DNA from 2 places in the Jeotgalicoccus sp. FSL K6-3177 genome. Region 2 is predicted to be linked to the other one. Evidence: riboswitches for the same ligand, from Rfam matches in the RefSeq annotation. Region 2 holds a riboswitch; the other holds the start of a gene.
The links. A riboswitch is a leader RNA that binds a small molecule or an ion and turns the genes downstream of it on or off. The one in region 2 is predicted to bind thiamine pyrophosphate.
Positions count from the first base shown of each region.

Region 1: it holds a riboswitch for thiamine pyrophosphate, as region 2 does, so the genes downstream of both, MHH58_RS00165 (thiamine phosphate synthase) here and thiD (bifunctional hydroxymethylpyrimidine kinase/phosphomethylpyrimidine kinase) in region 2, are expected to answer to the same signal.

Region 1 is NZ_JBBOSK010000001.1:32,891-48,267, forward strand. It holds gene MHH58_RS00145 (M3 family oligoendopeptidase) at 1-670, opposite strand, end outside; gene MHH58_RS12405 (hypothetical protein) at 845-964, shown strand; gene MHH58_RS00150 (hypothetical protein) at 1,379-1,651, opposite strand; gene MHH58_RS00155 (NtaA/DmoA family FMN-dependent monooxygenase) at 1,791-3,098, opposite strand; gene MHH58_RS00160 (3-oxoacyl-ACP reductase) at 3,111-3,860, opposite strand; TPP riboswitch at 3,966-4,068, opposite strand; TPP riboswitch at 4,304-4,413, shown strand; gene MHH58_RS00165 (thiamine phosphate synthase) at 4,487-5,077, shown strand; gene thiS (sulfur carrier protein ThiS) at 5,173-5,373, shown strand; gene MHH58_RS00175 (thiazole synthase) at 5,375-6,142, shown strand; gene MHH58_RS00180 (HesA/MoeB/ThiF family protein) at 6,142-7,146, shown strand; gene MHH58_RS00185 (FadR/GntR family transcriptional regulator) at 7,473-8,162, shown strand; gene MHH58_RS00190 (CynX/NimT family MFS transporter) at 8,220-9,368, shown strand; gene MHH58_RS00195 (SDR family oxidoreductase) at 9,833-10,525, shown strand; gene MHH58_RS00200 (bifunctional glycosyltransferase/CDP-glycerol:glycerophosphate glycerophosphotransferase) at 10,961-13,090, opposite strand; gene MHH58_RS00205 (glycosyltransferase) at 13,113-14,684, opposite strand; gene MHH58_RS00210 (hypothetical protein) at 14,977-15,377, opposite strand, start outside.
Region 2 is NZ_JBBOSK010000001.1:2,024,744-2,040,120, reverse strand. It holds gene MHH58_RS10410 (F0F1 ATP synthase subunit epsilon) at 1-395, shown strand, start outside; gene MHH58_RS10405 (DUF1146 family protein) at 449-679, shown strand; gene murA (UDP-N-acetylglucosamine 1-carboxyvinyltransferase) at 750-2,042, shown strand; gene MHH58_RS10395 (DNA-directed RNA polymerase subunit beta) at 2,055-2,243, shown strand; gene fabZ (3-hydroxyacyl-ACP dehydratase FabZ) at 2,252-2,695, shown strand; gene MHH58_RS10385 (YwpF family protein) at 2,742-3,167, opposite strand; gene MHH58_RS10380 (single-stranded DNA-binding protein) at 3,362-3,913, shown strand; gene MHH58_RS10375 (transglycosylase family protein) at 4,371-5,213, shown strand; gene MHH58_RS10370 (ABC transporter ATP-binding protein) at 5,327-6,202, shown strand; gene MHH58_RS10365 (ABC transporter permease) at 6,199-7,764, shown strand; TPP riboswitch at 7,807-7,906, shown strand; gene thiD (bifunctional hydroxymethylpyrimidine kinase/phosphomethylpyrimidine kinase) at 7,976-8,767, shown strand; gene thiM (hydroxyethylthiazole kinase) at 8,773-9,543, shown strand; gene thiE (thiamine phosphate synthase) at 9,536-10,150, shown strand; gene yidC (membrane protein insertase YidC) at 10,250-11,113, shown strand; gene cls (cardiolipin synthase) at 11,348-12,832, opposite strand; gene MHH58_RS10335 (Lmo0850 family protein) at 12,952-13,101, shown strand; gene MHH58_RS10330 (FtsW/RodA/SpoVE family cell cycle protein) at 13,141-14,328, opposite strand; gene MHH58_RS10325 (UDP-N-acetylmuramoyl-tripeptide--D-alanyl-D-alanine ligase) at 14,423-15,377, shown strand, end outside.

The DNA.
Region 1 (15,377 bases), 2.0 Mb from region 2:
TTTCCTTCCATGTTTCTTCCCAAGTTTTTAAAAGTTTTTCACGATGTTTTGGATTTTCTTCTGACTTCATCTTGTTTTCAAATTGACCCGCTGAATAATAAACGGTTTCATTATCTTCAATTACTGGAATTTGAATAGAAGCGACGAGTTGATTGTACATATTATTCCAGCCCTGTAAGCCGTCTAGTGACAAATGATTGATGATTGTTTCTTCTTGAGTTGATAGTAAATCTTTTTCTTTTTGTCGTATTTCTTCTAACGGGAAATGCATCGGTTTAAAGAAATCTTCCTCTAATAGCTTGCTAAATTGATCTTCAGTCAGTGCACTGATCTTTTTATTTAAAATAATATTCTGTGATGAGAGGTCTTTACGTAAGTTCGCAACCGCATTTAAATTCTGCATTGCTTTTTGATCGGTAACATCTGCAGATACTAAACCATTCGCAAAACTCCCCATCTCACCAAGCGCGTTTGAAATTTTTTCATAGTTTTGTAAGATTCCTTTCAGTGACGTAAAATCATCTGAATGTTTGTCCGGCTCCCAATTATCGAGTTCGTGAGAAAAAGCTGTAATACTATCTCTTACTTCTGATAATCGTTTTTGGAAAGCTTCAGATCCACTTCCACCAGGAAATATACTCTCCATATCCCATTTTTCTTTGTAGTTCATCAATTACCTTCCTCTCTTAATTAAAACTGTATTTATTTTTATCATACAGGAAATGAATGCAGAGAAACATTAATCACGCTGATATACATTAATAGTCCGAGCATTCACCTATGCTAACGATAAAAAGAAGAGCAATATTTGTAGAATTTAAACTAATGAGAAAAAGCGATTTTAATTAACACAGCAAGAGTTAGTATTGCAGATGAGATGACTCTTGTTGAAGTGCTTAAAAAGAGGAAAATTAAAAGTTTTGCGATTGAAGTCCATGAAGAGTCAAAGATGAATCGTAATTGAATTGGCATGGAGAATGTAGTCTTAACGCTATATATTGGAAAATGTTTTACGTTTATAGTCAAATATAATATAGACAAACTTACTTTATATTAATTCAACCTGTATAATTTTTTAATTCACTAGTTTGGAGGATAACTGGAAGTGTATCATAAGTGATCCAGGAACTAGATTTGATTATGACAAGAAAACTTGTTATAAACTCACCGCCCTAAATTGTTAGAACGGTGAGTTAAGTATCAAGATACAATGAAATTTCTCGAATTATAAGTCTTTAAATTTCATCTTATCACTTTCTCTATTTTTATTTATCAAACCCTCTATATATAATCCCATAAGTACTACAACTTGAAATAGGATTAAACTAGCACCAAAAGTGAGTGACACTAAATGGTATAGATAGAGCTGTAGAAGCTATCAAAATAATGCTTGGTAAATCCATTTATTCATCTGTTTGTTTTTAACAAAATAAACTTCTAAAAGGCCGAAAGCTATACCTATTAACAAATATACTATTATATAATTATTCACTTTCTGAACCCTGATTTCTTTTTTGACATTGGAATGAATAATTAAATTTTCTCTGTCTGCCGCAAAATGATTTATATAAGCGAAAACTTGAGTCTCAGCTGTTAATGTTTTTTTGTGAGTTTTGACTTTATCCTCGCTTACCGGGATATTAATAAGCAATTCAGCCCTTATAACCTTCGCACTTGGGGCTCGGGGACATAAGTTCTCAAAAGTTATTATTTTTTCTGGAGATATTTATGTCCCAGCCTCAATATAAAAACACAACGTAAAATTGAGGTGTGCCTATGAATCATTCAGCTTAATACTTATCGAGTTCCAGCATTTCTCTAAACGTTTCACCGTTATAATCTCTTCTAAAAATGCCGCGTTTTTGCATTTCCGGAATGACTAAGTCGACAAAGTCTTCAAGACTTCCTGGGAGTGTTGGAGGCATCAAGTTAAATCCATCTGCGGCACCTTCATTCATCCATCTTTCTAATTCATCGACAATTTCTTCAGGTGTGCCAATGAGTGTTAAATGTCCACCTCCAGCGTTGAGATAACCGAGTAGTTCTCTGACTGTGGGATTTCTGTCTTCTATAATTTCTAAAACAGTTTGATAACGTCCAACAGGTCCTTTGAATTCTTCGACTGGCGGCAATTTTGGTACTTTTTCGTCAAGTTTCCATGATTTTGTATCTTGCTGAATAAAGAATTCGAGCTGATTAAGTGCAGTATCAATTGGAAGTAGGTTGTCTAATTTTGCTTTCTTTTCTTGCGCTTCTTCTATTGTTTTACCCACGTAAGTCACTAGTCCTGGAAATACTTTGATATAGTTGTCTGGACGAGGGCTTTCTTTTATGGCTTGATTTAATTTTTCACGATAAATATTTGCTTGTCTTAAGTTCCAAGAAACTGAATAGACAGCATCAGCATATTTCGCAGCAAGTGCAACACCTTCTTTTGAAGCCCCGGCTTGCATAGCCACTGGCTTACCCTCTTTTCTTAAAGGTAAAGTTAGCGGACCTTTAACTTGGAAGTTTTCACCATTGTGATTGAATGGCTGAATATTTTTATTTTTAGTAATTGTGTTATTTTCTTTATCTGGCTTGTAGCTTTCAATTGACCACGAATCAAATAATTTATTCATGACTTCAGCAAATTCATCCGCTTTCTTATAACGAACGGCTCTCTCAGGCAATTCAGGTATACTGTGGTTTTGTGCTTCGCGGTCGGTCATTGATGTCACTAGATTCCATCCCATGCGTCCTTTTGTTATGTGCTGCAGTGTGAGTAACTGTCTTGCTGTGGTAAATGGGTTGTTAAATGTACCTGAAATAGTTGAAACAAGTCCAACGTTATCTGTGACTTTACTCATAGCAGTTAATGCAACAATTGGGTCAAAATAACTCGTTGGCAATTCTGTTGGACTATCTGCGGGGAAGGCTTGTGAATCTGCGAAAAATACGGCATCAAATTTCCCGCGTTCTGCAATTTTTGCCAGATTTTCATAATATTCAATTGTCGTGAATTCATTGACACTCGAATCATCTTCTAACCATGCTGCCTGATGATGACCCACACCATACATTAAAATTCCTATATTTAACTGTTTAGAATTATTCATAATATATACCGCCTAGTTCATAGTAAGTCCGCCGTCTACCGTGATGTTTTGTCCTGTAATACCATCTGCTGCCTCAGAACAAAGATAAACAACCATATTAGCAACGTCTTGTGGTGTTGTTACTTTTCTCAATGGTGTGGACTGTGCGATTAAATCGAATACTTCTGGTGTTGTGACTGCACTTGCGTCTGTTGTTTTCAGCAAACCGCCAGAAACAACATTTGCTCGGATACCATACTGTCCAAGTTCTGCTGCAACGTTTCTGGTGAACCCAATTAAAGCAGCTTTTGCAGTGGTGTACTCGTGATATGGTACTACAGGATTTTGATATAGATTCGTTCCAATACTAATTATTGCACCGTCTTTACGTTCTAAAAACTGTGGCATTACACTTTGTGATACGTTAAATGCAGCTTTTAGTGTCCCGTCTAACTGTTGTTCATAATCCTTGTAAGTTAAATCTTTAAATGCTTTTTGAGCGGTTGGATCAAATTTAAAATTAACGAGTGCATTGTTTACAACAACATCAATCTGGCCGAAATGTTCAGTTCCTTTTTTTACTAATTGTTCAACTGCTTCACGGTCTGTAATGTCCGCTTGAATCGCAATCGCTTGTGCGCCAATTTCTTTTTGTAACTTCTCTGCTTCTTCCTTACTTTTGTTGTAGTTAATTATGACATTAAAGCCTTTTTCACTCAGTGCTTTTACGATATAGCTGCCAAGTCCTCTTCCGCTTCCCGTTACTAAAACTGTTCTTGTCAAATAAATCACTCCTATAATTTTTTAAAATAAAAAAATACGCAACCTTCATAGGAAAGTTACGTATCGAGAGTAAATTATATGCCCGCAAAGACATAGATATACAACTGTATCGATGTAACACTTTCCTACGCCAGTTTTAACTGGATCAGGTTCAAAGGGTCTGAGGTTTCCCTCATCTCAGTTTATATAAACACCCCTAGTGCGAATCTATTCTATTTAACATCATTGTAGTACTTTACAAAGATACGTCAAGTAAACCACAAATTATTTAAATTGGAACAAACGCAATTCAAATTCAATTCTGTAACTGTACTGCTTTCTAGTTTTTATATGATTGAGTGAATGTTAAAAGGTAGTTATCAGCATAATTAAAATCTAATTTTATTTGCAATATTTAACTTTTTAGAGTAACTTGAGGTTATTGATTGGAAAAATTAAATAGTTAAGACCACTGGAAGTGTCTTTAAAAAAGGCTGAGATTAAAGTGTAGACTTTGGGATTCCGGGAACCTGATACAGTTCATACTGGCGTAGGAAAGTGGCGAAAGTAATATGTTTTGATGCATACTTGCGCTGTTTTTCTATATAGAAAAACAGCGCTTTTTTTTTATGTTAAGGGGTGACATAATGCTTATTGCAATTACACATTTTAAGATATTAATTTCCAAGGATATTATTCATTTCAATACGATTTCATCCTGTATCGATTATCTTTTACTTCGTACACCCATGTCCGACAACGAGTTATCATCGTTCCTTTGTCAGCTTATTCATTCAGGTTTTCCCAAAGAAAAAATCATCATTCATACTTCGACTAAATTGCTGGAATCTTTTCGTTTAACTGCTATCCACTTTAGAGAAAACGATCCAACTGCATTAACGTATAAAAAAGAACATCCGGATATTTCAGTCAGCATGTCTGCTCATTCACCTGAATCTGTCAAGAAAGCACAGGACAATCATCTCGACTTTGTATTATACGGCCATATATTTGAATCGAGTTCAAAGAAATCTTTGCCGCCGCGTACACATCAAGAAGTACGTGATGCACTGTCTTATGATATTCCTGTCGTTGCACTTGGAGGTATCAATTCAACAACTATCAATCAGTTACCGGCAGGTTTCAGTGGTATCTCGGCAATTTCTGCATTTATGGATGCATCACCCAATCAAATCACCAGATTAAAAGAAGAATGGCAAATATTAAATTTGATGTAAGCAAATGCTCTATTGCTTAGTCATTATAAAGTGGTTAATACATTTCCCAGCTGTCACAGTACTTAAAAACCTCTCACTTGAAAGGATGAAACAATATGCAGTGCACCGTTAACGGAGAACTCCATTATTTTGAAAAGGATATTACCATAGCTACCCTGCTGGACCACCTGGATGTAGATGATAATCGTATTGTAGTGGAACACAATGGGGAATTGATTAAAAAAAGTGTATTTAAACAACAAGCAGTGAAAAATAATGATCGACTTGAATTATTAGAATTTGTAGGAGGCGGATAATATGTTAGAAATTGGGGATTTAAAATTTAACTCAAGACTATTTTTAGGTACTGGAAAGTTCTCAGATGAGAAAATACAGGCCGCAGCAATTGAAGCGTCAGGTACAGAAGTGCTGACTTTCGCTGTCAGACGTATGAACTTATTTGATAAAGACCTGCCCAACCCGCTGGCAAATATTGATTTAAGAAAATACACGACATTTCCGAATACAGCAGGGGCGAAAACAGTGGAAGAAACTGTACGCATCGCAGAAATCGCAAGACATGCGGGTGTCTGTGACATGATTAAAGTTGAGATTATTGGCGATGATAAGACATTACTGCCTGACCCAATTGCGACATACGAAGCGTGTCAAATACTGCTGGACAAAGGTTATACAGTCTGTCCATATATTTCAAACGATGTCGTGCTTGCAAAAAGACTCGAAAGACTCGGTGTTCATGCGATTATGCCGCTCGCTTCTCCTATAGGTACGGGACGCGGTATTAATAATCCATTAAATTTAAGATATATTGTAGAACAATCCAGCATCCCTGTTATTGTGGATGCAGGAATCGGTTCACCAAAAGATGCGTGCTATGCTATGGAGCTGGGCGCAGATGCGGTATTATTAAACACCGCTGTATCGAATGCCAAAGACCCGGTTAAAATGGCAGAGGCGATGAAGCTTTCAATTGATGCAGGGGTACTGGGTTATGATGCAGGACGTATTCCGGTTAGGTATTCAGCACAGGCCTCCAGTCCTTCTGAAGGACTGGAGTTTCTTTAATGGAAAGATACGACAGGCAAATGAAATTTAATGACTTTGGAGAGAATAGTCAAAAAAATCTGATGTCAGCCACACTGATGGTGATGGGCGCCGGTGCACTTGGAACTCACGTTTCTGAAATGCTTGTGCGTATGGGTGCAGGTAAACTCATCATTATCGATATGGATATTGTTGAAATGACCAACCTGCATCGTCAGGCTTTATATACTGAAAAAGATGCAGAAGATATGACGCTGAAAGTTAATGCTGCCAAAGAAAAATTGTGTCAGATAAACCGTAATGTTGAGATTGTACCGATCAATACAGAAATAAATTCCAGTAACATCTCCGCAATCTTAAGAAAGTATCAGCCGGATATTGTAATTGACAGTATGGATCATTTTGAAATTCGATTTCTGATTAATGAAGCCTGTCATAAGCTTGATATCCCCTGGGTATATGGTGCCGCTGTAGGCAGTAAGGGAAGTGTGTACGGTATTGATTTTAAAGGACCTTGTTTAAAGTGCTTGATGGAGACTCTGCCATCGACGGGGGAAAGCTGTGCAATCAACGGTGTGCTTCCTCCTGTAATTTCCCTCATTGCCAGTATGGAAGTTTCTGAAGTCATTCGTTATTTATCAGGAAAAGGTTTTTCCAAGCAGCTCATTACTGTAGATACTTTTAAAATCGGCTTTCAAACGATAAATATAGATGAATTAAAGAATGAAGCCTGTGTGGTCTGTAAGAATCGGATATATGAACAGTTGAATAAAAATATGCTGCCCACTGTACAATCTAATTGCGGAAGTGTATATACACTCAGGTTCGACGAATCGGTTTTCAATCAGGAGCTGCCCGGTAAAACTATCAGGGCAAGTGCATTTGTTAAGTTATTGACTTATAAAAAATATAAGCTGACCTTATTTAAAGATGGCAGAATGAATGTTCATGGCATCTCTCGAAAAGAAGAAGCCAATGCTTTATATCAAGAAATGATTGAGAAATTGAGTGAATATCCTGTATAAAAATATAGTGTGAACTATCTCAAATAGATATCATTATAAACCAGTGACGGACATATTTAATATTGTCAAAATAGATGTAAAGCCTTTCCGTTTTTATAAAACGGAAAGGCTTTTATTTTTCAGATTATAAGTTTTCAGCATTTAAATATTTTTCCTTTCATTGATAATATCCGCTGATTCAAGCAGGTTAAAAACGCTATTGCAAAGAACGAGCTTGAATATATCTTATTTAGTATAAAGTTGATAAAGCTGGGATTGACAACATATTTTACCACTGTTAATATATCCAATGTACCAATCATCCTACAACTTTTAAAGGAGATCATATGATTCGTAAAACAAACCGAACACAGTTAGTAGAACAGGTTGCTTCTCAAATAGAAGAATTAATTGAAACTGGATACTGGACAGTCGGAGGAAAAATTCCTCCTGAAATGGAGCTGGTTGAGAGATTTGATGTTAGTCGAAATACACTTCGGGAAGCAATTCGTGCCTTAGTGCATGCTGGTTTACTTGAAACCAGACAAGGTAGTGGAACTATAGTGCGCTCTGCCAATTCACTTGATGCAGCACTGAGACGCTATATAAAAAAAACTGCTTTGCTTGAAACGCTTGATGTACGCTTAGCTTTAGAAAAACAAGCCGCTCAGTTGGCTGCTGAGCATAGAAGTGAGACGGATTTACTTACGCTTGAAGAATGTATTAAGAATTGTCGAAAGGCAGTTAAGAATCATAATCGCGAAAGATTTATTGCTTCAGATATCCGTTTTCATCAGACTGTTGTACAGTCTTCAAAAAATCAGCTGCTAATTGATTTATATGAACCGATGGTAGAGATTATATATACTTTTGTCGAAGATTTGATGGCGATGGATGTGCCTTTCAAGTACGAAGAAGAGCTGCATCTTGAGTTGTTTGAAGCAATTCAGAGCCATGATAAGAATGCAGCTGCAGCATATGTTGACAGTTATATGGAAGTATTAAGAAAAGATGTCGTTGAAATGATGGAGGACTAACAACATGGGAAATGAAAGAACAGCAGGTTCTTTTGATATCAATACAAAAAAAGTTGGTTGCTAATTATAGGTGTTATTTTAGTCAGTACAAATTTAAGAGGACCCTTCACTTCTGTAGGAGCACTTATTCCTTTTATACGGAATGATCTTGATATAAGCAATGCTCTCGCCGGATCCATTACGACATTACCTTTGCTGGCTTTTGCACTGATTTCTCCTTTTGCTCCCAAAATAGCCAATCGTATCGGTATGGAATGGACTATCACCTTATCACTGATTTTACTTATTATAGGTATTGTAATCCGTTCTTTTGGAGAAATTGTATTTTTATTTACCGGCACATTTTTCATAGGGCTTGCCATTGCAATCGGGAATGTATTAATTCCAGGAATTATTAAAATGAACTTTCCACTTAAGATAGGTCTTATGACCGGTATGTACGCTATATTTATGAATTTATTCGGAGCCCTCGGCTCAGGTATCAGTGTTCCTCTTGCCTCCACCGGAAATTTTGGGTGGCAGGGTGCACTTGGCGTCTGGAGTATACTGGCAGTCATTTCTTTACTGATTTGGCTGCCGCAGCTTACCAGTCAGCGTAATCAGCAAGCAAGTGTGGACACAGAGAAGAAAAGCAGTTTATGGCGCTCTCCGCTCGCATGGAAGATAACAATATTTATGGGCATTCAATCATTGATTTTCTATACTTTGATAACATGGCTCCCTGATATTTTGTATGCGAATGGTCTTAATTCCAGCACAGCGGGATGGATGCTATTCCTAATGCAATTTTCAATTATTCCTTTCACTTTTATTATTCCTGTGATAGCAGAGAAAATGAAAAGTCAAGTCGTTTTAAGTGTGACAACTGGTTTTTTATTCATCATCGGTCTTTCAGGATTATTGCAGGGTAACCTCACGTTGACTCCTATATACGTAATACTCCTTGGAATTGCCGGAGGCAGTGCTTTTAGTCTGTCTATGATGTTTTTTACGCTCAGAACAAGAAATGGCAAAGAAGCAGCAGAGTTATCGGGAATGGCTCAGTCCTTCGGTTATCTTTTAGCAGCAGTAGGTCCTGTATTAGTCGGGGCACTGCAGGATTTGACAAACGGATGGACGATTCCCCTGTCCCTGCTCATTTTCATATCTGTTATTTTTCTAATTGTAGGAATGTCATCAGGAAAAGAAAGGCAGGTTACAGATTGAAAAGAACAATAGGATGAAAGTAGCAATAAACCGCTTTTAATTGAAGTAAATCACTTCTATTAAAAGCGGTTTATTTTTACTTGTCCTTGTTTGGTTCCCGGACAGTTTGATAAGAAAACAGCATTTTAGTTTTTGACATTCTTATATTGAATTTTCTCTATCATAAGACGCTTCTGTCCTTTTGAATAACTAAAAAAAGCTCTACATATATATTCTTTTATGAGAATTACGAGATGTTTGCCATGTTATAGTGTTGTGAAAATTGAAGTGAAGTTCAATGAAATATCGTTATATCAGATCTGCAGAATATAAGAAAAGTGACGTTGTGAGAATCAGCACACAATTAGATATGAACAAAACTCTGTATTTTTCTCTCTGATTATTGAGTATTATTGTACAAAGTTGTGAATTTTTTATATGTTAGAATAATGGAGAGATAATTATACTTTCAAGGTGGTTTTTAAATGAATAATAAAGTAGCAGTAATTACAGGTGCAAGTAGCGGCCTTGGTGCCTCAGTGACGCAACGATTATCAGCATTAGGATATCACGTATGTTTACTTGGCAGAAATGAAAAGAAAATCAAAGCAGTTGCTGAATCTTTATACAATGAAGACTACTCAATTCATTTATTAGATGTGTCTGATAATAAGGAAGTAGAGAATGTTTTTAATATAATTAAAAATACAGTTGGAGATGTCAGCATCTTATTTAACAATGCGGGGATGGGCGCGTTTGATCTTTTAGAAGATATTGAAGAAAATGATATTAATAAGATGATAGATGTCAATCTTAAAGGTACTATATATTGTACTCAGCAAATCATTACTTCAATGAAAAAAAATAATGAAGGTACTATAGCGAACGTCATCTCCACAGCCGGATTGGAAGGAAAAGTAAATGAAACCGTCTATTGTGCGAGTAAATTTGGAGTAAGAGGGTTTACCGAAGGTTTATTAGCAGAATTAAAAGATACAAAAATTCAGGTATTTGGTGCCTATATGGGCGGAATGAGAACAGATTTTTGGAATGATATTTTGACAGAAGAACAAACAAAACATTTAATGGATCCAAATGATGTTGCGGATATTATTGTAAATAACATTAAAAAAAGAGACAAATTAAACGTAGAACAAGTAATTATTAAAAATCATTAAAGTATCTATACCTGAGTTTCATAGAAGATAGCAAAGTACTTAAAAAAATTTGTAAAAGCATGAAGTCTTAAGGTATGAATAAGCCAATATTTAATTTATCAGCATATATGTAATTTAATAAAAAGACCACTAAAAAATAGTGGTCTTTCATTAATTAGTGCGGGTAAAAAGAATCGAACTCCCACGTCGATTGAGACACTAAAGCCTGATTTTAGCGCTTCTACAAGTTCCGCCATATCCATTTAATATAATATTAATTAACAATAATATAAAACCCCTCTTTATGTTAATAATTTTTATTTCACTTTTGTTAAATCAGAATACACTAACGTATAATTATAACTGATGGTGGCATCTTTTCGTAAAGTGATCCATGTTGAATACTGCATCAAAAAGACGGAGCTAATTTAAATTAGTCCCGTCTTTTCTAAATGCTTATTTTTCGAATACTGCCTCAACAACTTTTTCTGATGATCTTCCATCATCCCAGCTGCAGAATCTTTCATAAAATTCGTTATACCGCTCTTTGTATTTCTCAGTAACTTCATCAATATTTTCAATCGCATTCATTATGTCATCATTGTTCATGAGCAATGGGCCTGGGAGTTCCGTCTCCATGTCGATGTAAAAACCGCGCAGCTGTCCCTGATACTTTTTAATGTCGTAAGTAAAGAACAGTATTGGACGTTTCAGGTTGGCATAATCAAAGAATACTGATGAATAGTCAGTAATGAGAATATCAGACATCAAGTACAGTTCACTGATATCACTGTATTTTGAAACATCATATGCAAAATCTTCTAAGCCTGTTAAGTCAATATTGGAGGCAACCAGGTAATGCATTCTGAGCAGGACGATATACTCTTCTCCAAATTGTTCTTTCAGCCTGTGAAGGTCGAGTTTCAGATTGAATTTATACTTCCCAACTTTGAAATATTCATCATCGCGCCATGTAGGTGCGTATAGAATGACTTTCTTATTAGTTGGTATCTGGTTTATTCTTTTCAGTCCGCTGATGGTTTCTTCATCATTCTGGTTTGTTAAGATATCATTTCTTGGGTACCCGGTTGGAAGCATTGTGTTATTGAACCAAAATGCTCTTCTGAAGATTTCAGCAGAATACTGGTTAGGTGCAATCAGATAGTCCCATTTATTAGTTTCATGGTTAAAGTTTTTCTTATACCGTGCAGCATTGGTACCTGGCATATGAACATTGTCCATGTCGCCGGCAAGTCTTTTAAGCGGCGTACCGTGCCAAGTCTGAAGATATGACTGTTCGTCCCTTTTGATGTATTTGTTTGGCATTCTTACATTGCTGACGATATATTTTGCTCTTGCAAGATAGTAATAATATTTGAGTGAGAATCGTTTAACAGTTTCAGGGTTTCCTGGTATCTTGGACGGCTCGTTCATAACCCATACGAATTTATAGTTACTTTTGTTCTTAAGCATGTATTCATAGATATATTTAGGACTGTCAGAATAAGCTTTACCCTGAAAGCTCTCAAAAAGAACCAGATTATCTTTGATATCTAAATTATTAAACACACGTTTATAAAACAATTCTTTTCGGCCTTTCCTGGAAGTAATGCCATTTTTAATGTCTCTCAGAAAATGGTTGAAATTGCTTAGTTTCCGGAAGTTGTTTATCTTGTTTGATTGTATTGCTTTGACATCATTTTTTAGGATAAAATCTTTGTTACTCAGTCGATTCGGGTCAATTTTATTTATACTTTCCACAAGGCCGGCAAAATAATAATCGATAGTAGTATCATCTTTAAATTCGGTCACCAAACGTTTTCTATAGAAGTTAAGGAGTTTGTCATCCAGATATTTTTGTCCTTCCTCACTCAAATCATCTGTTTTCAGCTGGTTATAAACACCAAAGAGATCAGGTGCGAGCTGTTTTAGGGAAGACTGTCTAAGGGACGGGTTATTAATTGGATCGTTTCCTCTTCTTCTGAAATAGATTGCTTCGTAAGAATAAGGTATTACCTCAACTTCTTCCATTAATGGAATCATGAATGTAAGATCCGAATAAGTTTTGAATTGTTCGGAAAACCTTAGATTCATGCTGTCTATGATTCTTTTTGAAATCAGGTAGTTGATTGCTGACTCTGTTCTGAGTAAGTCATGCCTGTTGTCTGAATACATCTTTATTTCATTTGTACCGGGCAGTATGATGGCAAAGCTGGTGCTGAAATCCGTCGATTTCATTCTTCCTCGGATTATCGGAAATTCTCCGATATTATCATGCAGCAGCTGCAGTATGTTTTCGGATACATAATCGTCGCTGTCGAGGAAGTATATATAATCGCCTTTTGCTTCTTCAATGCCGATATTGCGTGCAGCACCTACATAAATATCTGCAGGTGTATTAATAAATCTGTATCTGTCATCATCCAGGTATTCGTCATTAACCACTCTTTTCAATGCATCTATATCGGAGTGGAGTACCAGTACTTCAAAATTTGTGTATTTCTGGTTTTTTAATGATTCTAAAGCAGTATTTATATATTTTTCATTTTTTTCTGCTGGAGTGATTACAGAAATTAGGTTATTCATGATTATTGTTCCTTTCTAATTCTTAAAGCAGTTTATCTGTGAGAGAAAACCATAGTTTCTGATAGATTTCTTTGCTAAATTTCGTTTGTATTGTTTTATCTGCTTTATTGCCCATATATCTTGTTTTTTCAGGGTTTTTCAGCATTTGTATGATTCTTTCTGATAGTGCTTCTATGTCATTTTTTTCTATGAGGAAACCATTTACACCATCTTCAATCATGTCAGATGGGCCATACCTTATATTATAACTGACGACTGGTGTTTTATTTGCCATGCTTTCCATGACCGCAAGGGAGAAACCTTCAGCGTGGGAAGTCAGGACGGATAAAGCGCCGCTTTGGTATATTTTTCCTGGATTCTGAGTATATCCTTTAATCAGCACGTTATCATCGAGCCCCAATGATTCTATCATACCTGCATATTCTTTTTCTTTATCCCCGGACCCCCAGATTTCTAACTTAGCTTCCGGTACTTCCGCGATGACTTTTTTGAATGCCTTGATGGTATGATCTATGTTTTTGATTCCTGAAAATCTTGATACGATGACAACTTTAGACATGTCTCTTTCACTTTGACTGCTGTCTGGTTTCATAGTGGTTAAAATAGATTTTAATCCTTTGATTTTAGAGACATTCGGATCATAATAGTTTGGAATCACATAAACTTTGTCCTCATGCCCATAACGGCTGACTATATCATGTTTCTGTTTTTCTGTTAGAACGATAAGTGCATCAACACTTTGTATATTTTCTATTGCAAAGCCGTTTCGTTTATTTAGTTCGGAATCAGGATTATCAGGATTTTTAAGGTGGTTGCTGTGCATACGCAGTGCTTTTGTTGTGTATGAATGTTTCAGTTTAACAAGCAGTTCGTCAGTGCTGCGTGTATCAGAAATGGCCATTATTTTTGACTTCGATTCGTTTAATACAGTTTTCAGCCAGTAGAGTTTATGGGGCACAGTGTTGCCAGTTGTTTCACTGATGACTTCATTATTTGAACCGAAGTGGATGACCCTGCTAATCTTCCCAGTGGAAGGCTCACGCCAGAAACTGAAGATGGCCTTTCCTCTTTTGTCGAAGAACACTTGCTGCTTGAACTTGTTGTCTTCATAGCTGAAATACTGCACTCTGCTCACTTGACCGTAATAGTTATAATTCTCTCGTCTCACCCTGTAGCGGTTTTCATTGAAGTAGTCTATGAAATCAAGAGTATCATCATCCCGAAGAGCGATATATTTTTCATATATCCCATTGTTATAAAGTCTATAAGCATTGTAGTTTTTTCTTTGGGTTATGGCATAGCTTTTTTCATAATCGGAAAGATTTACTTTCAATTTACGGATATTAACCTTATCTTTATCAGTGTATAATGCCAGTTCCTCAAACATATTACGTATAACAACTTTTTCGCTGACCTTACCCATTTCTTTGAGCTTTTTACAGATTATCGGGAAACGTGGTTCATAGTGGAATGTCAGTATCTGGGTATCATAGCCGGCATCAGCAAAAGTGCTGGCTTGCCTCAGAGATGCGTGCGTAAGCCCGCCCTTATTTACATCTATGGAATTAAGCAGAATAATAATCCTGGGTTTCATAAAATCATCCTTATCTGATTCTCATTCATTAGAGTACTATTATATTATTTTGAATCTATAATAAAAGAAAAACCTTACGTACATACATTTACTTAAATACAAGCTTAACGAATTGTGCAGCTTTAAATTATTATTTTAACATGTATAGACTGCATACCCTTAACTCTCCTATCCTAATAGAAAAACGATACGATGAGAATTACCAAAAATAGACGCGTTAACAGATGTAAAAAAGCATCTAACCTGAAAAAAATGGTTAGATGCTTTTTTAATTTAACGGCGGATTTTACAGTTAATCTGCAAATTGCTTGTTATTTCTATGTTTAAGATATTCTATACTGATTAACATTAATAAAATCCCTGTGAATATCCAGCTGGTGGTAATGTCCAGGATACTAAGTCTCTCAATGGTCAGCATTATAAATGCGATAGTTAATATAAAAAATTCAATTTTTGATAGTGTTTCTTTAGTCAATAAGAAAAATACAGCTGTCAGTACAGTAATAATACCGTAAATCACCGGCAGTAATATAGTTAAGAAGGGTACATGGTATTCAAAGATAACTATTGAATCAAGCATAGGATGAAGTGAAAAAACTATCATCAGTTTAATAAATATAAATAATATTAGAAATGAAATTGTCGTTACATTTTGATGATTTGCACTTTTAAAAGCTTGAAACTTGATACCGC
Region 2 (15,377 bases):
TTGCACTTGATGTAGTTACTCCTAACGGTTCTGTTTTCCACGAAGAAGACGCGGAAATCGTTATTCTTCAAACTAAACAGGGTGAGCTTGGTGTAATGGCCGGTCATATTCCGACTGTAACACCGCTTAAAATAGGTGTCCTTCGCGTTAAAATAAACGGTAAATTTGAATATCTGGCTGTAACGGAAGGGTTTGCAGAAATCAGACCTGAACAAATCACAGTACTGGTACAAGCGGGCGAGTTTTCGAAAGATATCGATTCGGAACGTGCCGAGGCTGCGAAAGAGAGAGCGGAAAATCTGCTCCGTCAGACGCAGGATGAGCGTGTCGACAGATATCGTGCAGAGCTTGCTTTACAGCGCGCGGTTAACCGTTTAGAAGTATCTAAATATTAATTCCAAAAAGACTGGATCTTCCAGTCTTTTTTTTATCGGAAGGAGGAATTATCTTGGGTTTCTCACAGTTTGCATTAATGCATATTCTGCTGCATCTTTTGTGTATTTCACTAGCATTCTGGGTATTAAAAGGAGTAAGGATTGAAAGTTTATTCAACAAAGGAGAAACCGGCAGAATCAGGCTGGTAATTATTCTGCTCAGTATCCTTTTAGGCACAGCGCTCAGCAACTTTATTATGGACATCTTCAGATATACACAGGAAGCATCGCTCCTGTTCAGCTAAATGCTTTACAAGTGATGCTGAAACACCGTATTATTATAATGAATGGTATAGAGAAATATGGAGTGAGAAGATGGATAGAATTATTGTTAAAGGCGGCCGAAAGCTGTCGGGTTCTGTTGAAATTGAAGGAGCCAAAAATGCAGTATTGCCGATTCTGGCAGCTTCGCTCTTAGCTGGCGAAGGACGTTCAATAATTAAAAATGTACCCGAATTATCAGATGTAAATACATTAACAAAATTAATTACGAGAGTCGGTGCAAAAGCATCAGCTGAAAAAAATAGTGTTGTTATCGATGCGAGCGGGGAATTGAACTGTGTCGCACCTTATGAATTAGTAAGTAAAATGCGTGCAAGCATGCTTGTTATGGGACCGTTATTAAGCCGTTACGGCTACTGCAATATTGCTATGCCCGGCGGCTGCGCAATCGGTTCGCGCCCGATCGAGCAGCACATTAAAGGTCTTGAAAAAATGGGAGTCTCTTTCGAACAGACTGCAGGTTATATAGAAGGTAAAATTGAAGGACGCCTTCAGGGGACTAAAATCCATATGGATTTCCCAAGTGTCGGCGCCACTCAAAACCTGATGATGGCAGCAAGTCTTGCCGAAGGTACTACTCACATTGAAAATGCTGCGATGGAACCTGAAATTGTCGATCTTGCGAATTACATTAATTCAATGGGCGGCCGTGTCATCGGTGCAGGTACCGGACATGTTAAAATTATAGGTGTTGAGAAACTGCACGGCGCAGAACATACCGTCATTCCGGATCGTATTGAGGCAGGTACATTTATGATTGCCGGTGCGATTACCCGCAGTGAAATTCTTTTAAAGAATGTTGTTATCGAGCATTTATCTGCAGTAGTGGCGAAACTTGAAGAAATCGGCATACGGTTTGTCGAGGAAGGCAATGATGTGAGAGTTATTCCGCTGGAAGATTATAAACCGACGGATCTAAAAACTATGCCTCATCCCGGTTTCCCGACAGATATGCAGAGCCAGATGATGGCGCTCTTAACGACAATTGACGGGACGAGTATCGTTACGGAAACAATATTTGAAAACCGTTTTATGCATGTGAGGGAATTTGCAGCAATGAACGCAAATATTTCACTTGAAGATAATCATGCGGTTATCCGCGGCGGCAGTCAGCTGTACGGTGCGACAGTCCGTGCCTCAGATTTAAGAGCAGGAGCGGCTCTCGTACTTGCAGGTCTCGCAGCTGACGGTTACACTACTGTAACTGAACTTCAGCATCTGGACCGCGGTTACGTGCGTTTCCATGAAAAATTGAAAGCACTTGGTGCAGATATTGAACGCGTGAACGACAGTGCGTCTGATAAGCATTTGGTGACATCAGAGTAAAGGGGTAATACTATGGCAGAACAACAGCAGAAAATAGTTCACCGTAGGTTCCCATTGTTGGTTAGAATTCTATTGTTTTTCTACGTTGCAATCGTTCTCGTCTTTTTAGGACTGATGATTGGCTTCGGCATACTGGATAATCCGTTCGGGGTGTTCCGTATTGAAACGTGGGAACATATCATTAACTTAACTAGGGGTTGACGACAGACATGCTGACATATGATCAGATTAAAGCAATAATTCCGCACCGCCCGCCGTTTTTGCTGGTTGACAGAATTACAGAAACAGAACCGGGCAAAAGCTGTAAAGGTATAAAACAGGTATCCGGGAACGAACCGTTTTTTGAAGGTCATTTTCCGGATTATGCTGTGATGCCGGGAGTACTGATAGTAGAATCACTTGCACAGGTAGGTGCTGTAGCACTGCTTCAGCAGGAAGAATTTAAAGGAAAGCTCGCATTTTTTGCAGGCATTGATAAATGCCGTTTCAAAAAACAGGTAACACCGGGCGATACTTTGGAACTGTCAGTAGAAATTACTAAACTCCGCGGACCGATTGGTAAAGGCTCTGCAGTTGCAACTGTCGATGGACAGGTTGCATGCCAGTGCGAAATAACATTTGCAATTTCAGATAATGAAACAGACACAAAATAAAAAGAACAGCTGCACATCATGTAAATTTGATGGACAGCTGTTCTTTTTATTTATCTTCTTTTCTAAAGTTCTCTTTTGACTCCATGCGGGAATTGAATTCATTAATCAGCGCTTTTCCTTCGTAACCTTCTTCAACCAGAAATTCCAGCAGATCTTCTGCATAATTAGGCCCCTGATCAATAATAGAACCTTTAAAAATCACAGATATTTTATCATCCATCTGATTGATATCCATCAGTCTGCCTGAAAATTTAGCCGGAGCATTTGAAGGACGTGTAATAGTAACCATCATTTCCAGTAACTGGTTTTTTAATTTTTCTAAAATCGAAGACAAATCCCCATCGGTTACAATTTCAATAATCCACGGTGCGTCACCATATTCCATATTAATAATTACGCCGTCTTTTACTTCCGGAACGATAAAGTTTTGTTCCTGAATAATCTTCATATCTATTAATTTAAACGATTTCATATTTGCTGTCCCCTTTTAACAAAGTACAAAATTAATTTATTTGCAGCAAAAAATCCCCGGTAATTAAAAAACTGATTCATTTTGCTTATGTATTCATTATTATTGTATTATATATCGCACTGAAATGAAATTATTGTCTTTTGCAGAAAATTACCGCAAGTATTACATTGTAATCAGAAAGGGGGTGATAGTGAATGATGAACAAAGTATTGCTTGTCGGCGAACTTATCAGCAATAATGTTATTGCAAAAAATGCGCAGGGGAGTGTAAATGCATTTATCATTGCAACAGTCCGCGTGCCAAAAGATACCCGGAGAGATAAAGAAGTACATTTCTTATACTGCAAGGCGTTCGGTAAAAGTATCCCGGGTGTGCTTGACGAAGCGAAGACCGGCGACATATTATGTGTCAGCGGCCAGCTCGCGACCACATCTTTTACGAAGAAAGACGGTTCCAGGGAATACCGCATGGAAATATGGGCAGAGAGCATAAAACATGTGCCGGATAAAATCCGGGAACGCACTGATATATCAAATCCATCCCGCTTGATCGAACAGGCAGTACATCATTACAATATTAGTGAATCGCTTGGCGAAAAGTATGTACATACACTCAGCCAGGAAAAAACAGAACAGAAAACTGAAAAAGAAAAGCATATTGAAATAATTTCTAATATTGTAGATGAAAAAGAAAATGACAAAGATGAGACAGCACCTGATGATACTAAGAAAAAAATATTAGCCTGACAGACAGACCCGCCCTTTTGAACTGTGTTCTACACCCATTCATTCTCACACACATGCATACTGATGACCTGCTGCGGTTAATCAGTATGTTTTTTTTGTATAAAGAAACAGATTCTTTACGTTCTTGGCATTTATGTTACAAATAACAGATTAGTCTGTTTACTTTAGCGTTTAGGTTGTTTTTACATAAACTTTACAAAAGGCGGTGCAATAACATTTTCCCGGCAGTTTTTAAATAAGCTGAAGAGACGCGGAAACTGAAAAAGAAGGAGTGTAATAAAGCGGCCAAAAGAGAAATGAGATTGTAACAAGATTGTAAAGTAAGGACGGTCTTTTTATATTGCTGTAACCTATGAAACATAATTATCCTCTATAATGTGAAACAGTGATAAAAACGTTAACGGTGCAAGCAGCCGTAAAATATAATAACAAATTTTTTTTGGAGGATTATACAATTATGAAGAAAGTTTTAGCTTTAGGTGCAGCAGTCGCTGTATCAACAACGATTGCCTACAGTGCAGAAGCAGCATCTCATACAGTAGAATCAGGAGACTCTCTTTGGGCTCTTGCTGAAGAAAATAACGTGACGGTAGAATCAATTAAAAAAGAAAACAAATTAACTTCTGATGTAATCGTCCCAGGTCAGATTATTGAAATCGACAGTGAAAAAGAAGATAAAGAAGAAGTTAAAGAAGACAAAAAAGAAGAAGTTTACATAATCAAAGCAGGCGATACATTATTTGAAATCGCAGTGGAATTCGATGTAACAGTTGCGGAATTAAAAGAATGGAATAACTTATCATCAGACATTATCTTTGAAGGCAAAGAATTAATTGTTTCAGGTGATGCAGCTAAAGCAGCTGCACCAGTTGAAGAAGCACCGGCAGCAGAAGAAACTGAAGCCGCTCCAGCTCAGGAAGAAACATATGAAGAGCCTGCCGAAACAGAAGAGAATAACTACAGCTACCAGTCTGAAGAAGAGACTTATGAAGAGCCTGTACAGGAGCAGCCTGCACCAACCCCGGCTCCAAAGACTCAAAATGTCAGCACAAGCGCTAACACTAACAGCGGTTTAAACTGGGGTGCTTTAGCAGCATGTGAATCAGGCGGTAATGCGAGCGTAGTAAGTTCAAACGGTCTATACCACGGTCTTTACCAGTTTGACGCTCAAACTTGGCAGTCAGTGGGCGGATCTGGTGTAGCTTCGGATGCATCAGCAGCTGAACAGACAGAAAGAGCACAAACTTTATATAACTCAAGAGGTTCATCACCATGGCCTGTATGCGGTGCAAGACTGTAATAACAATATAATTTCTAAAGACCGGGACAATTGTTCCGGTCTTTTTTCATTCTTAAAAACACTGTCCGATTGCGGATATGGTAAAATTAACAGAAAAACAAGGGGGCTTACTGATGCTGGAATTGAAAAATGTATCCAAACATTTTGGGAAAGTGCGTGCTGCGGAAAATCTTTCTTTCAACTTGAAAAAAGGAGAGGTTTTTGGTTTTATCGGACCAAACGGTGCCGGGAAATCGACGACGATACGGATGATTATCGGCGCCTTGAAACCCACTCAGGGAGAAATCCTCTATGCAGGAAAAAATATAAAGAAAAATAAAAAGTATATTGAAAATATCGCTTACGTTCCCGGAGATGTAAACCTGTGGGGAAACCTGACCGGAGAAGAAGTAATCAACTTTATGATGAAGACACGCGGTTATGAGAACAATGAAGAAAAGTGTCGGCTCATCGACAAATTTAAATTGGACGGCAGTAAAAAATCGAAGACTTATTCAAAGGGGAACCGGCAAAAAGTTGCATTGATCAGTGCTTTTTTAAGCGATGCGGAACTTTTAATCTTTGATGAACCGACGACGGGGCTCGATCCGCTGATGGAACGTGTTTTCCACGAGGAAGTAATACAGGCGAAAAATGCGGGGAAAACAATTCTTTTATCGAGCCATATATTATCGGAAGTGGAGAAGCTGGCTGACCGCATCGCCATTATCAGAAATGGTAAGATTATAGAATCCGGCAGTATGGCTGAACTGCGTCATATCACACGGATGGAATATATAATTGATACGGATGATGATATTACAGCCTTAAAACACCGGAGTTTTGTTCATGAATTTTCAGAATCACCCGATGGTTATCATTTATTTATCGACAATGAAAAAATCCCGGAGTTTCTGAAATATTTAAAATTATATAACTTGAAAAGTTTAACCACCGCACCGCCGCGGCTGGAAGACATTTTTATGCGCTATTACGAGGATAGCCAATGACTTATTTCAATATGCTGATGAAGAATCTGAGAGTGAAATCAGCGCTTTGGATAATTGCACTGTGCGGTTTATCACTCGCAGTACCGCCGGTGTTCGAAGGGCTGTACAGTACGTCAGCAGAACGGGAAGGTATGAAAATGACAGTGGACAATCCGGCGATGATTGCGCTGATTGGTCCGGTGCCTGGCGGCGAATATACAACAGCTGTGATGTTCGGTCATCAGATGCTGATGTTCATGGCATTGTTTCACGGTCTTTTCAATCTTATAATCGCAAATGGTCTGGCTCGAAAAGCTGAGGACGCGGGATTAACCGAATATATCCTGAGCGCAGGTGTCGGCAGAAAAACTATAGTTACAGCCCAGCTGATGAACGGTGCGGTTATTAATTTGCTGGTCTTTGTTATATTAGCGGGCGGTTTAAGTTTATATAATATTGATGGCCTGTCCTTATACGGAAACTTTTATTATGCACTCGGTCTTGCCTTATTCGGTTTTTTATTTTTCGTTATAACACTGGTATTCGGAAACTTATTCGACAGCGGCGACCTGACCTTCGGCATGTCCCTTGCGCTGCTCCTGGGGTTCTACTTATACCGTGCAGTAACAGACGCTTTAGATACAACTTACTCGGTAATATCACCATATCACTGGCTGTCGCGCATTGAAGTATACGGGAGTAACTCGGGAATATGGCTGCTGCCGTTTGCTGTGATTTTAATCCTGATTGTCCTGAGCTGCGTATTATTTTTAAAGCGTGACATCGGGGACAGTTATATAAAAATAAATAAAGAAAAGAACATAAGAAAAATATCCAGCTATCCTAAACTTGCTTTTCTAAATATGCGGGTAATGATTTTCAGCTGGCTGGCCGGTCTGTTTGCCGCCGGCTTATCTTACGGCTCCATATTCGGAGATTTGGAGAGTCTGATCGGAGATAATGATATGCTCCGGGAGGCACTCGGCGACAATAATCCGGCAGTCTTCTTTATCGGCATGCTGCTGGTGATATCGGCGCTAATATCGGCTGTGCCCGCCCTGATGATTAACGGACGTATCCTCACCGAGGAGAAAAAGGGACGCCTGGAAGTGATGAATGCCGGTACGCTGAACCGGAAAGTATCGCGCGGTACTATTTTTACAACACATTATCTGTACGGTATCGGGACAGGAGTGTTATCTTTTCTCTTGACGATAGCCGGCATGTACCTTGCCAGTATAAATGTTGCGGATTTGAGTGTTTCTCTTAAAGACTTCGGTCTTGCGGCAGTAAATTACTGTGCGGGTATTATATTTATAGCAGGGATATCCGCATTATTTGCGGGAATCTCCAGAAAGCTGCATACTGCAGCATGGATATATATTGCCTATATCTTTTTTGCAAACTACTTTGGCGTGCTGATAAATATCGATGAAGTGTATTTAATGCTCAGCCCGTTTTACTATTTAAGTGATATGCCTTACGAAAGAATGAATATCAGTGCTGTTTTAATTATCGCGAGCCTCGGAATTCTTTTTGCCGCAATCGGAACGGCGGTGTTCAGACGCCGCAATCTGCTTTGACGGCTAAAAGAAATATGGTACGCTTATGTCAATAAAAAGAATAGAACCCGCTGGGGGCGCCGGTACGGCTGAGATAGCGAATGCTTGTCCCTTTTCACCTGATCCAGGTTATGCTGGCGTAGGGAAGTGCAGATGATTACAGACGAAATCTCTTAATCGATCCAACCCGCTTCCCTGGAAGCGGGTTTTTTATTACAGGAGGATATATTTAATGACTTTACCTATTGGTTTAACTGTTGCAGGAACTGATCCGACAGGCGGAGCGGGAATATTTGCGGATCTTAAAGCAATGCACTCGCGGGGTGTTTACGGTATGGCTGCGGTGACTTCACTGACTGCGCAGAATACACTCGGTGTCCAGGGCGTTTACAATGTGCCGGCGGATTTTATCGACAAAGAACTGAACAGCATATTTTCGGACGAAGTGCCGCATGCAATGAAGACTGGAATGGTGGCAGAGGCGGATATGATGACTGTGATTGCCGAATATATCCGGAAGTATAACATTCCGTACGTCATGGATCCGGTAATGATAGCAACGAGCGGAGACCGTCTGATGACGGACACATCGATGGCGACACTGATTGATACGCTGCTCCCGCTGTCACACATAGTAACACCGAATCTTCATGAAGCAGAAGCGATTGCGAATATGACTATCCGGACAGAAGAAGATATTCACCGGGCTCTGAAAATATTTGTTGATGAAATGGGCGCAGCCAGCGTGATTATTAAGGGCGGCCACCTGTCGGGTGATGCAACTGATTATTTATATGACGGGAAAAAAATTTCAACTTTAACAAGAGCGCGTATTGATACGGATCAGACGCACGGTACGGGCTGCACTTTCTCGGCAGTTTTAACAGCCGAGCTTGCAAAAGGCCGTACGGTCGAAGAAGCGTTCAGAACAGGTAAAGCATATATTACCAGTGCAATACAAAATTCTCCCGGTATCGGTAAAGGCAGCGGACCGGTGAATCATTTCAGCTATCAAGGAGACTGATTCAGATGATAGAAGAGTTAAGAAAAAACACACCGCTTGTAGTATGTATTACGAACGACGTCGTGAAGCCTTTTACTGCGAACAGTCTCTTGGCACTCGGAGCATCTCCGATTATGAGCGGTGAAAAAAGCGAAGCACCAGATATTTTAAAGCATGCGGGAGCACTGCTTTTAAATATTGGCACGTGCACGGAAGAAAAAGTGCCGCTGTATGAAGAAATGGCACGCTGTGCTAACGAGTGTAATATTCCAATCGTGCTGGATCCGGTCGGTTACGGCGCATCAGCGTTTCGCAGAAATCTGACAGATAAACTGCTCAGTGAATACAACATTGCACTTGTGAAAGGGAATGCCGGGGAAATACATGCTCTAAGCGGTAAAGAAGCGGTGTCTAAAGGCGTTGACTCAATCATAGAAGGAAATACACTGGATATCGCAAAAGCGGCCCACAGCATGTTAAACGCCCCTGTGCTCGTTACCGGTGAAATAGATGCGTATGTAAACGAAAAACAGACAGTCATAATGCACAACGGGCATAAGTATCAGGAAGTGATTACAGGATCAGGCTGTGTGCTCGGCGCGATAACAGCAGCGTTTTTAGCGGTGGAAGAAAGTACGGAAAGTATCGTTGCTTCCGTCAGCCTGTATAACATAGCAGCTGAAAAAGCGGCAGGAGCCGCCGGCGGCCCGGGAACTTTTGCCGCTCTCCTGATCGATGAAATTTATAACTTTAAAACAGCAGATTTCAGTGTGAAAAGAGTGGATTATTATGAATAAAGACATATTGAGACTGTATCTGATTGCCTCTTCATCCAGTTTTAAAAATCCGCTGAAGGATCTGGAAACTGCTTTTAAAGCAGGGGTAACATGTTTTCAGCTCCGGGAAAAAGGGGCGGATATTAAGACGGGCCAAGAACTTTTAGACTTTGCTCTGGACGTGAAGGCGCTGTGCAGCCGGTATAATACAGCGTTCATTATTAATGATGATGTGCTCTTAGCAGAAGCAGCTGAGGCAGACGGTATTCATATCGGTCAGGATGATATGAATCCGGATATGCTGCCGGAGTACTTTAACGATAAAATTATCGGTCTGTCCGTCGGCAATTTAACAGAACTTAAATCAAGCAGCCTGTCCCGGATAGCGTATCTCGGTATCGGTCCGGTGTTCAGCACTTTATCGAAAGAAGATGCGGGTGAAGCAATCGGCACAGAAGGGTTACGGAAGTTAGTAAACCATACGAAATTACCGACGGCAGCAATAGGCGGGATCACTGAAGAAAACTATAAAAGGTGCCTCGACAGCGGGGTGGACGGAATCTGTGTCATTTCAGCAATAACAGGAGCGGATAATATTGAACAAACCGTGACAGCTTTGTTGCAGTAACTTTGTGAAATATTGACCGTATGCTATGAAATTGGTTTTTATACACCTTTATTTATGGTACAATCTTTTTTATGTGAGATATTACTTAGAGGTGAAGAAATGATTAAAAAGTGGCTATTACCAGCGTCTATGGTACTGGTACTATTCCTTGCCGGGTGTGACTATTCACAGCCTGAGAATAGAGACGGCTTCTTCTATAACACTCTCGTCCAGCCGATGGATACATTACTGCACTGGCTTGGAGATAATCTGGACAATAACTACGGTCTGGCTATTATCGTCATTACGCTGATTGTGAGACTGGCAATTTTCCCATTCATGATGCGTACATATAAGAATCAGATGATGATGAGAGAAAAAATGAAGATTGTCAAACCAGAAATGGAAGCAATTCAGCAGCGCGTTAAAGTTGCGACTACACAAGAAGAAAAAATGGCGGCTCAGCAGGAAATGATGGGGCTTTACAAAAAGCACGATATCAATCCGCTGAATATGGGCTGTCTGCCGATATTTATTCAAATGCCGGTTGTCATGGCTTTATACTTTGCATTAAAATTCCCTTCAGAGGGCGGACTCAATGCCCATCCGGATTTCCTGTGGATGGACTTAACACAGACAGATTACTTCATGGTTGCAATTGCAGGTATTGTATACGCAGTTCAAGCTTGGGTATCAACGCGCTATGTGGCAGAAGAACAGCGTAAGCAAATGCAGCTGTTCATGTATATTTCTCCAATAATGATTATTTGGATTTCAGCAATTTCACCATCAGCTCTCCCATTATACTGGGCAGTCGGCGGTATCTTCCTGATCTTCCAGACTTGGGCAGGTAACACATTCTACCGCAAGAAAGTTAACGAAGAAATGGCACCGATTATTGCTGCGCATGAACGCGAACAGGCTGAAAAAGAAGCGCGCGTTAAAAATGCTAAAGTTAAACCTAAGAAAAAACGTAAAAAATAAATCATCGATAAAGTATGAGAGCGGAACCCGGAAGAAGGTTCTGCTCTTTTTTGTTTTAAGCAGGAAGGATGATAAACATTTACCAAGAAAAACGTAACTTCAAAAGCCGTACGTTAGACTTCTAGGGGAATAGCATCTGCGTGAGACTACAGGCTCACGCGATGCCCCAGAAAAGCTAACGTACGGCTTATTTATGCTGTAAATATTTATATCTCAACCCGAATCACATAAGTATTACAGAATCGGAGATATTAAATTTGCGAGGCCTTCTTTCATCTTAATCCACAGGCCGCGTTTCTCATACTTTTCAGCGGTGAGTATCTCACAGTGTTTAATATCTTCTTCAAATATTTTACGGTGTTTTACCGCTTCTTCATCATCGTACATAAACGCGTTAACTTCAAAGTTTAATATAAAGCTGCGGTTATCGACGTTGGTCGTTCCAACAGAGACCACTTCGTCATCGATAATAAACACCTTCTGGTGCAGAAAGCCCGGCTGGTACATATAAACTTCCGCGCCCATTTTCATGAGCGATGCAACATTTGAATATGTAGCCCAGTAAACGAAGGGATGGTCCGGAAAGCTTGGAATCATTATTTTGACTTTGACCCCTGATAAAATCGCAATGCGTATCGCTTCCATTATTGACTGGTCGGGAATGAAGTAAGGTGACTGAATATGAATCGTATGCTGTGCTCTGTAAATCATTTTCAGGTATCCGTACTTTATCTGCTGGTAATCCTCGTCGGGTCCGCTTGAAGCTATTTGCATTGTCGTCTCGCCGACAGAATCTATTTCAGGGAAGTAATGATCTTCATGTTTCATATTATTGCGTGTATCGTGCGAGTTCCAGTCAAGCATAAAGCGAAGCTGCAGAGATTTCACAGCATTTCCTTCTATGCGGAGGTGGGTGTCCCGCCATGCTCCCATTTTTGGATCGCGTCCGAGGTATTCGTCACCGACGTTGGCACCGCCGATATATCCGATTTTACCGTCAATCACAACAATTTTCCGGTGATTGCGGTTGTTGATGCGGGGGTTAATCAGCGGCAATTTGCTCGGGAAAAATGCCTCGACTAAACCGCCGGCATCCCGTATATCGCTGAAGTTTCTAAGCGATAAAGACCGAGAGCCGATGTCATCGTATAAAATCCGGACAGAAACGCCTTCTTTTTGCTTCTTTAAGAGCGCTCTGTAAAGCTCTTTGCCGATATTATCCAGTTTAAAAATATAATACTGGAAATGGATATGATCTTCCGCGTTTTCTATATCTTTCAGCATCTGCGCGAATTTATTATTCATATCGGTAAAAGTAGTGACATCGTTATTGCTCGTCACAAATGACTGATTGTTGTAAAGGAGCATATGAATCTGCTTTTTATGTTTTTCTGCAACAGCATTTGAAAAGGTTAAACGGTTATGTTTAATTTCCTCCAGCTGCTCACTGACGAGATGTTCGAGCCCCACTTTATCATCTTCGTCCAATTTGAAAAGATCCTGGCGGTAGATGGTGCGCCCGAAGAGCATGTAAAGTATGAAACCTACAATCGGAAGAAAGAATAGTACTAAAATCCATGCCCAGACACTTTGGGCGCTGCGGCGTTCGAGAAAAACAAGCCCGCCGGCTAAGAGGAAGTTGATTATAAACAGGATGACAGTAACAATTGTAATTACCGTCGCATCTGTGATGTAAATATCCAAAAACGGTATTTGCACGAATGTCCACCTTCTTTAGAAAAAAGTTAATAAGTCTGTAATAATTAATATCTGAAAAGTATAGATAATTATAGCATAAACAAGTACAATTAAGTTAGCTATAAAAAGGGAGTGTCAATATGCGCAAAAACGACAAAAGCAAAGTCAAAGAAGTCGTCCAGCTGCTGCATGAACTCGGTGTTAAAGTGACGGTTTCCAAGTCAAGATTTGAAATTATGAATCGCATAGCAAATAAAGATCAGCTCAGACTGAAAGAAAATAATATTTAAAATAAAAACTGCTGAGAGGGTGTTCCCTCTCAGCAGTTTTTATATATTTTTAGCACTTTTACTGAGGTGATGGAAATACATGCTGAGCATAATGCCGACAGCGAGCATATTTGACCACAGACCGCTCCCGCCGTAACTGATAAAGGGAAGCGGCAGTCCGGTAATCGGCAGCAGCTGAATCGTCATGCCGATATTCTGAATAATATGGAAGACGAGCAGTGCAAGGTAGCCGATAATGAAATAGGATGCAAAACTGTCAGTTGCCATGAAGGCCATGCGGATTAAATGCATCACCAGCATAAACAGGACAATGATAACAATGGTCGAGCCGATAAAGCCGAACTCTTCCCCGATGATAGTAAAGATAAAATCGGTGTGGTTCTCAGGAATGTAAATAATACCATCGGCATAGCCTTTGCCTGTAATCCCGCCTGAACCGATTGCGATAAGCGAGTTCGTCAGTTGAAATCCGCTGTCGGACTGGAATGCTTCCGGCGAGAGCCAGGAATAGATACGCTCAAACTGATACGGATGTATGCCCAAATAGCGTTCCAGTAAATCCGGCCGGTACAGGATACCGAGTATAAGCGCCAGGCCGGTTGCTCCGGCCACAGAAAGTGTCGGTATAATCAGCCACCAGCTGATGCCTGAGACCACTACAAGTCCGAGGAAGATGGCAATCATTACGAGTACCGTACCAAGGTCGTTCTGCAGCAGGATAAAGAGCATCGGCAGAATGGAAATTAAAATCAGCTTAAGAAGCAGTCTCAAATCCATGGATAAGGTATTCGTTAACTTATACTTGTTATGTTGGCTGATTACATAAGCCATTGTTAAGATATATATGATTTTTACGAACTCCGACGGCTGGATGCTGAAAAAACCAAATTGATACCAGCTCTTAGCCCCGTTAATAATCGGAGTTACCGATGATACGGGTGCAATATACAAAATGACCAGACTTAAAACGCCGAGGATATATAAAATCCATGTATAGCTTTTGATGAGTTTAAACGGTATCAGCATTAAACCGAAGGCAAGCAGGAAACCCAAACCGTAAAATGCAATCTGCCGGGTGCTGAAATCAGTACCGTACTGGCCGCTGGTCATAGCCGAGCTGATTGAAATTACACTGATAGAAGCAAGCAGCAGGATTAAAATAACAAGAATCCAGTCGATGCGTGCAAAAAAGTTTGAATTTTGTCGTGTATATTTATTATTACTCAAGAAAGTCACCTAATTCATATAGAAATCATGACATTTAGTATACAACTATTTTATAATTATAAACAGTAAATACAAAAAATTAGGATGAAAAACTATGATAGAAGCTACGATAGAACAAATAGCAATATTTTGCGGGGGAGTTATGAACGACCGTGCAGAAGCAGTGAAAAACACCTTGATTAAAGGCGTGTCAATTGACACAAGGACTCTGGAAAGAGGCAACGTTTTTGTGCCGTTCAAAGGGGAGCATGCCGACGGGCATAAGTTTATTGAGACAGCTTTTTCAAAAGGCGCAGGTGTTACGCTCAGCGAACATGATGCTGACAATATGGACTATCCGGCTATTCACGTGACTGACGGCCTTAGTGCCCTGCAGAATCTTGCACAGGAATACTTGAAGACAGTAAAGCCGGCAGTTATCGCAGTAACAGGTTCAAATGGCAAGACGACGACGAAAGATATGCTCGAATGTGTCCTCAGCATAAAATACAAGGTGCAGAAAACGCCGGGCAACTTCAATAATGAAATCGGCATGCCTCTGACTATTTTACAATTGGATAAAGATACCGAAATATCTATTCTCGAAATGGGTATGGATAAAATGGGGGATATAAATTTTCTAAGCAGAATGGCAGAGCCGGATATTGCTGTAATTACAAGCGTTGGAGAATCTCATATCGAAATGCTGGGGTCAAGAGAAAATATCGCCAAAGCAAAATACGAAATTGTTGATTATTTAAAAGATAACGGAACATTTATCTATTCCAGAGATTATCCGCTTCTCGATGAAATTGTTAAGAAAGACACGGCATATGACATTCAGACTGCGGGACTTCTTGAGGCGAATCAGTACACGATTGGCAGTGTGACAGAAGATGAACAAGGCACGCATTTTATTTTTAAAGATGTGCAGTTTGATATTCCTCAGCTTGGTATTCACAACGCTTTGAACGCCTCACTTGCTGTACTTGCTGGAGAAAAACTTGGAGTATCACTGAAAGAAGCTCAGGGAAATCTTTCCGGACTTAGAGTGACAAGCATGAGAATGG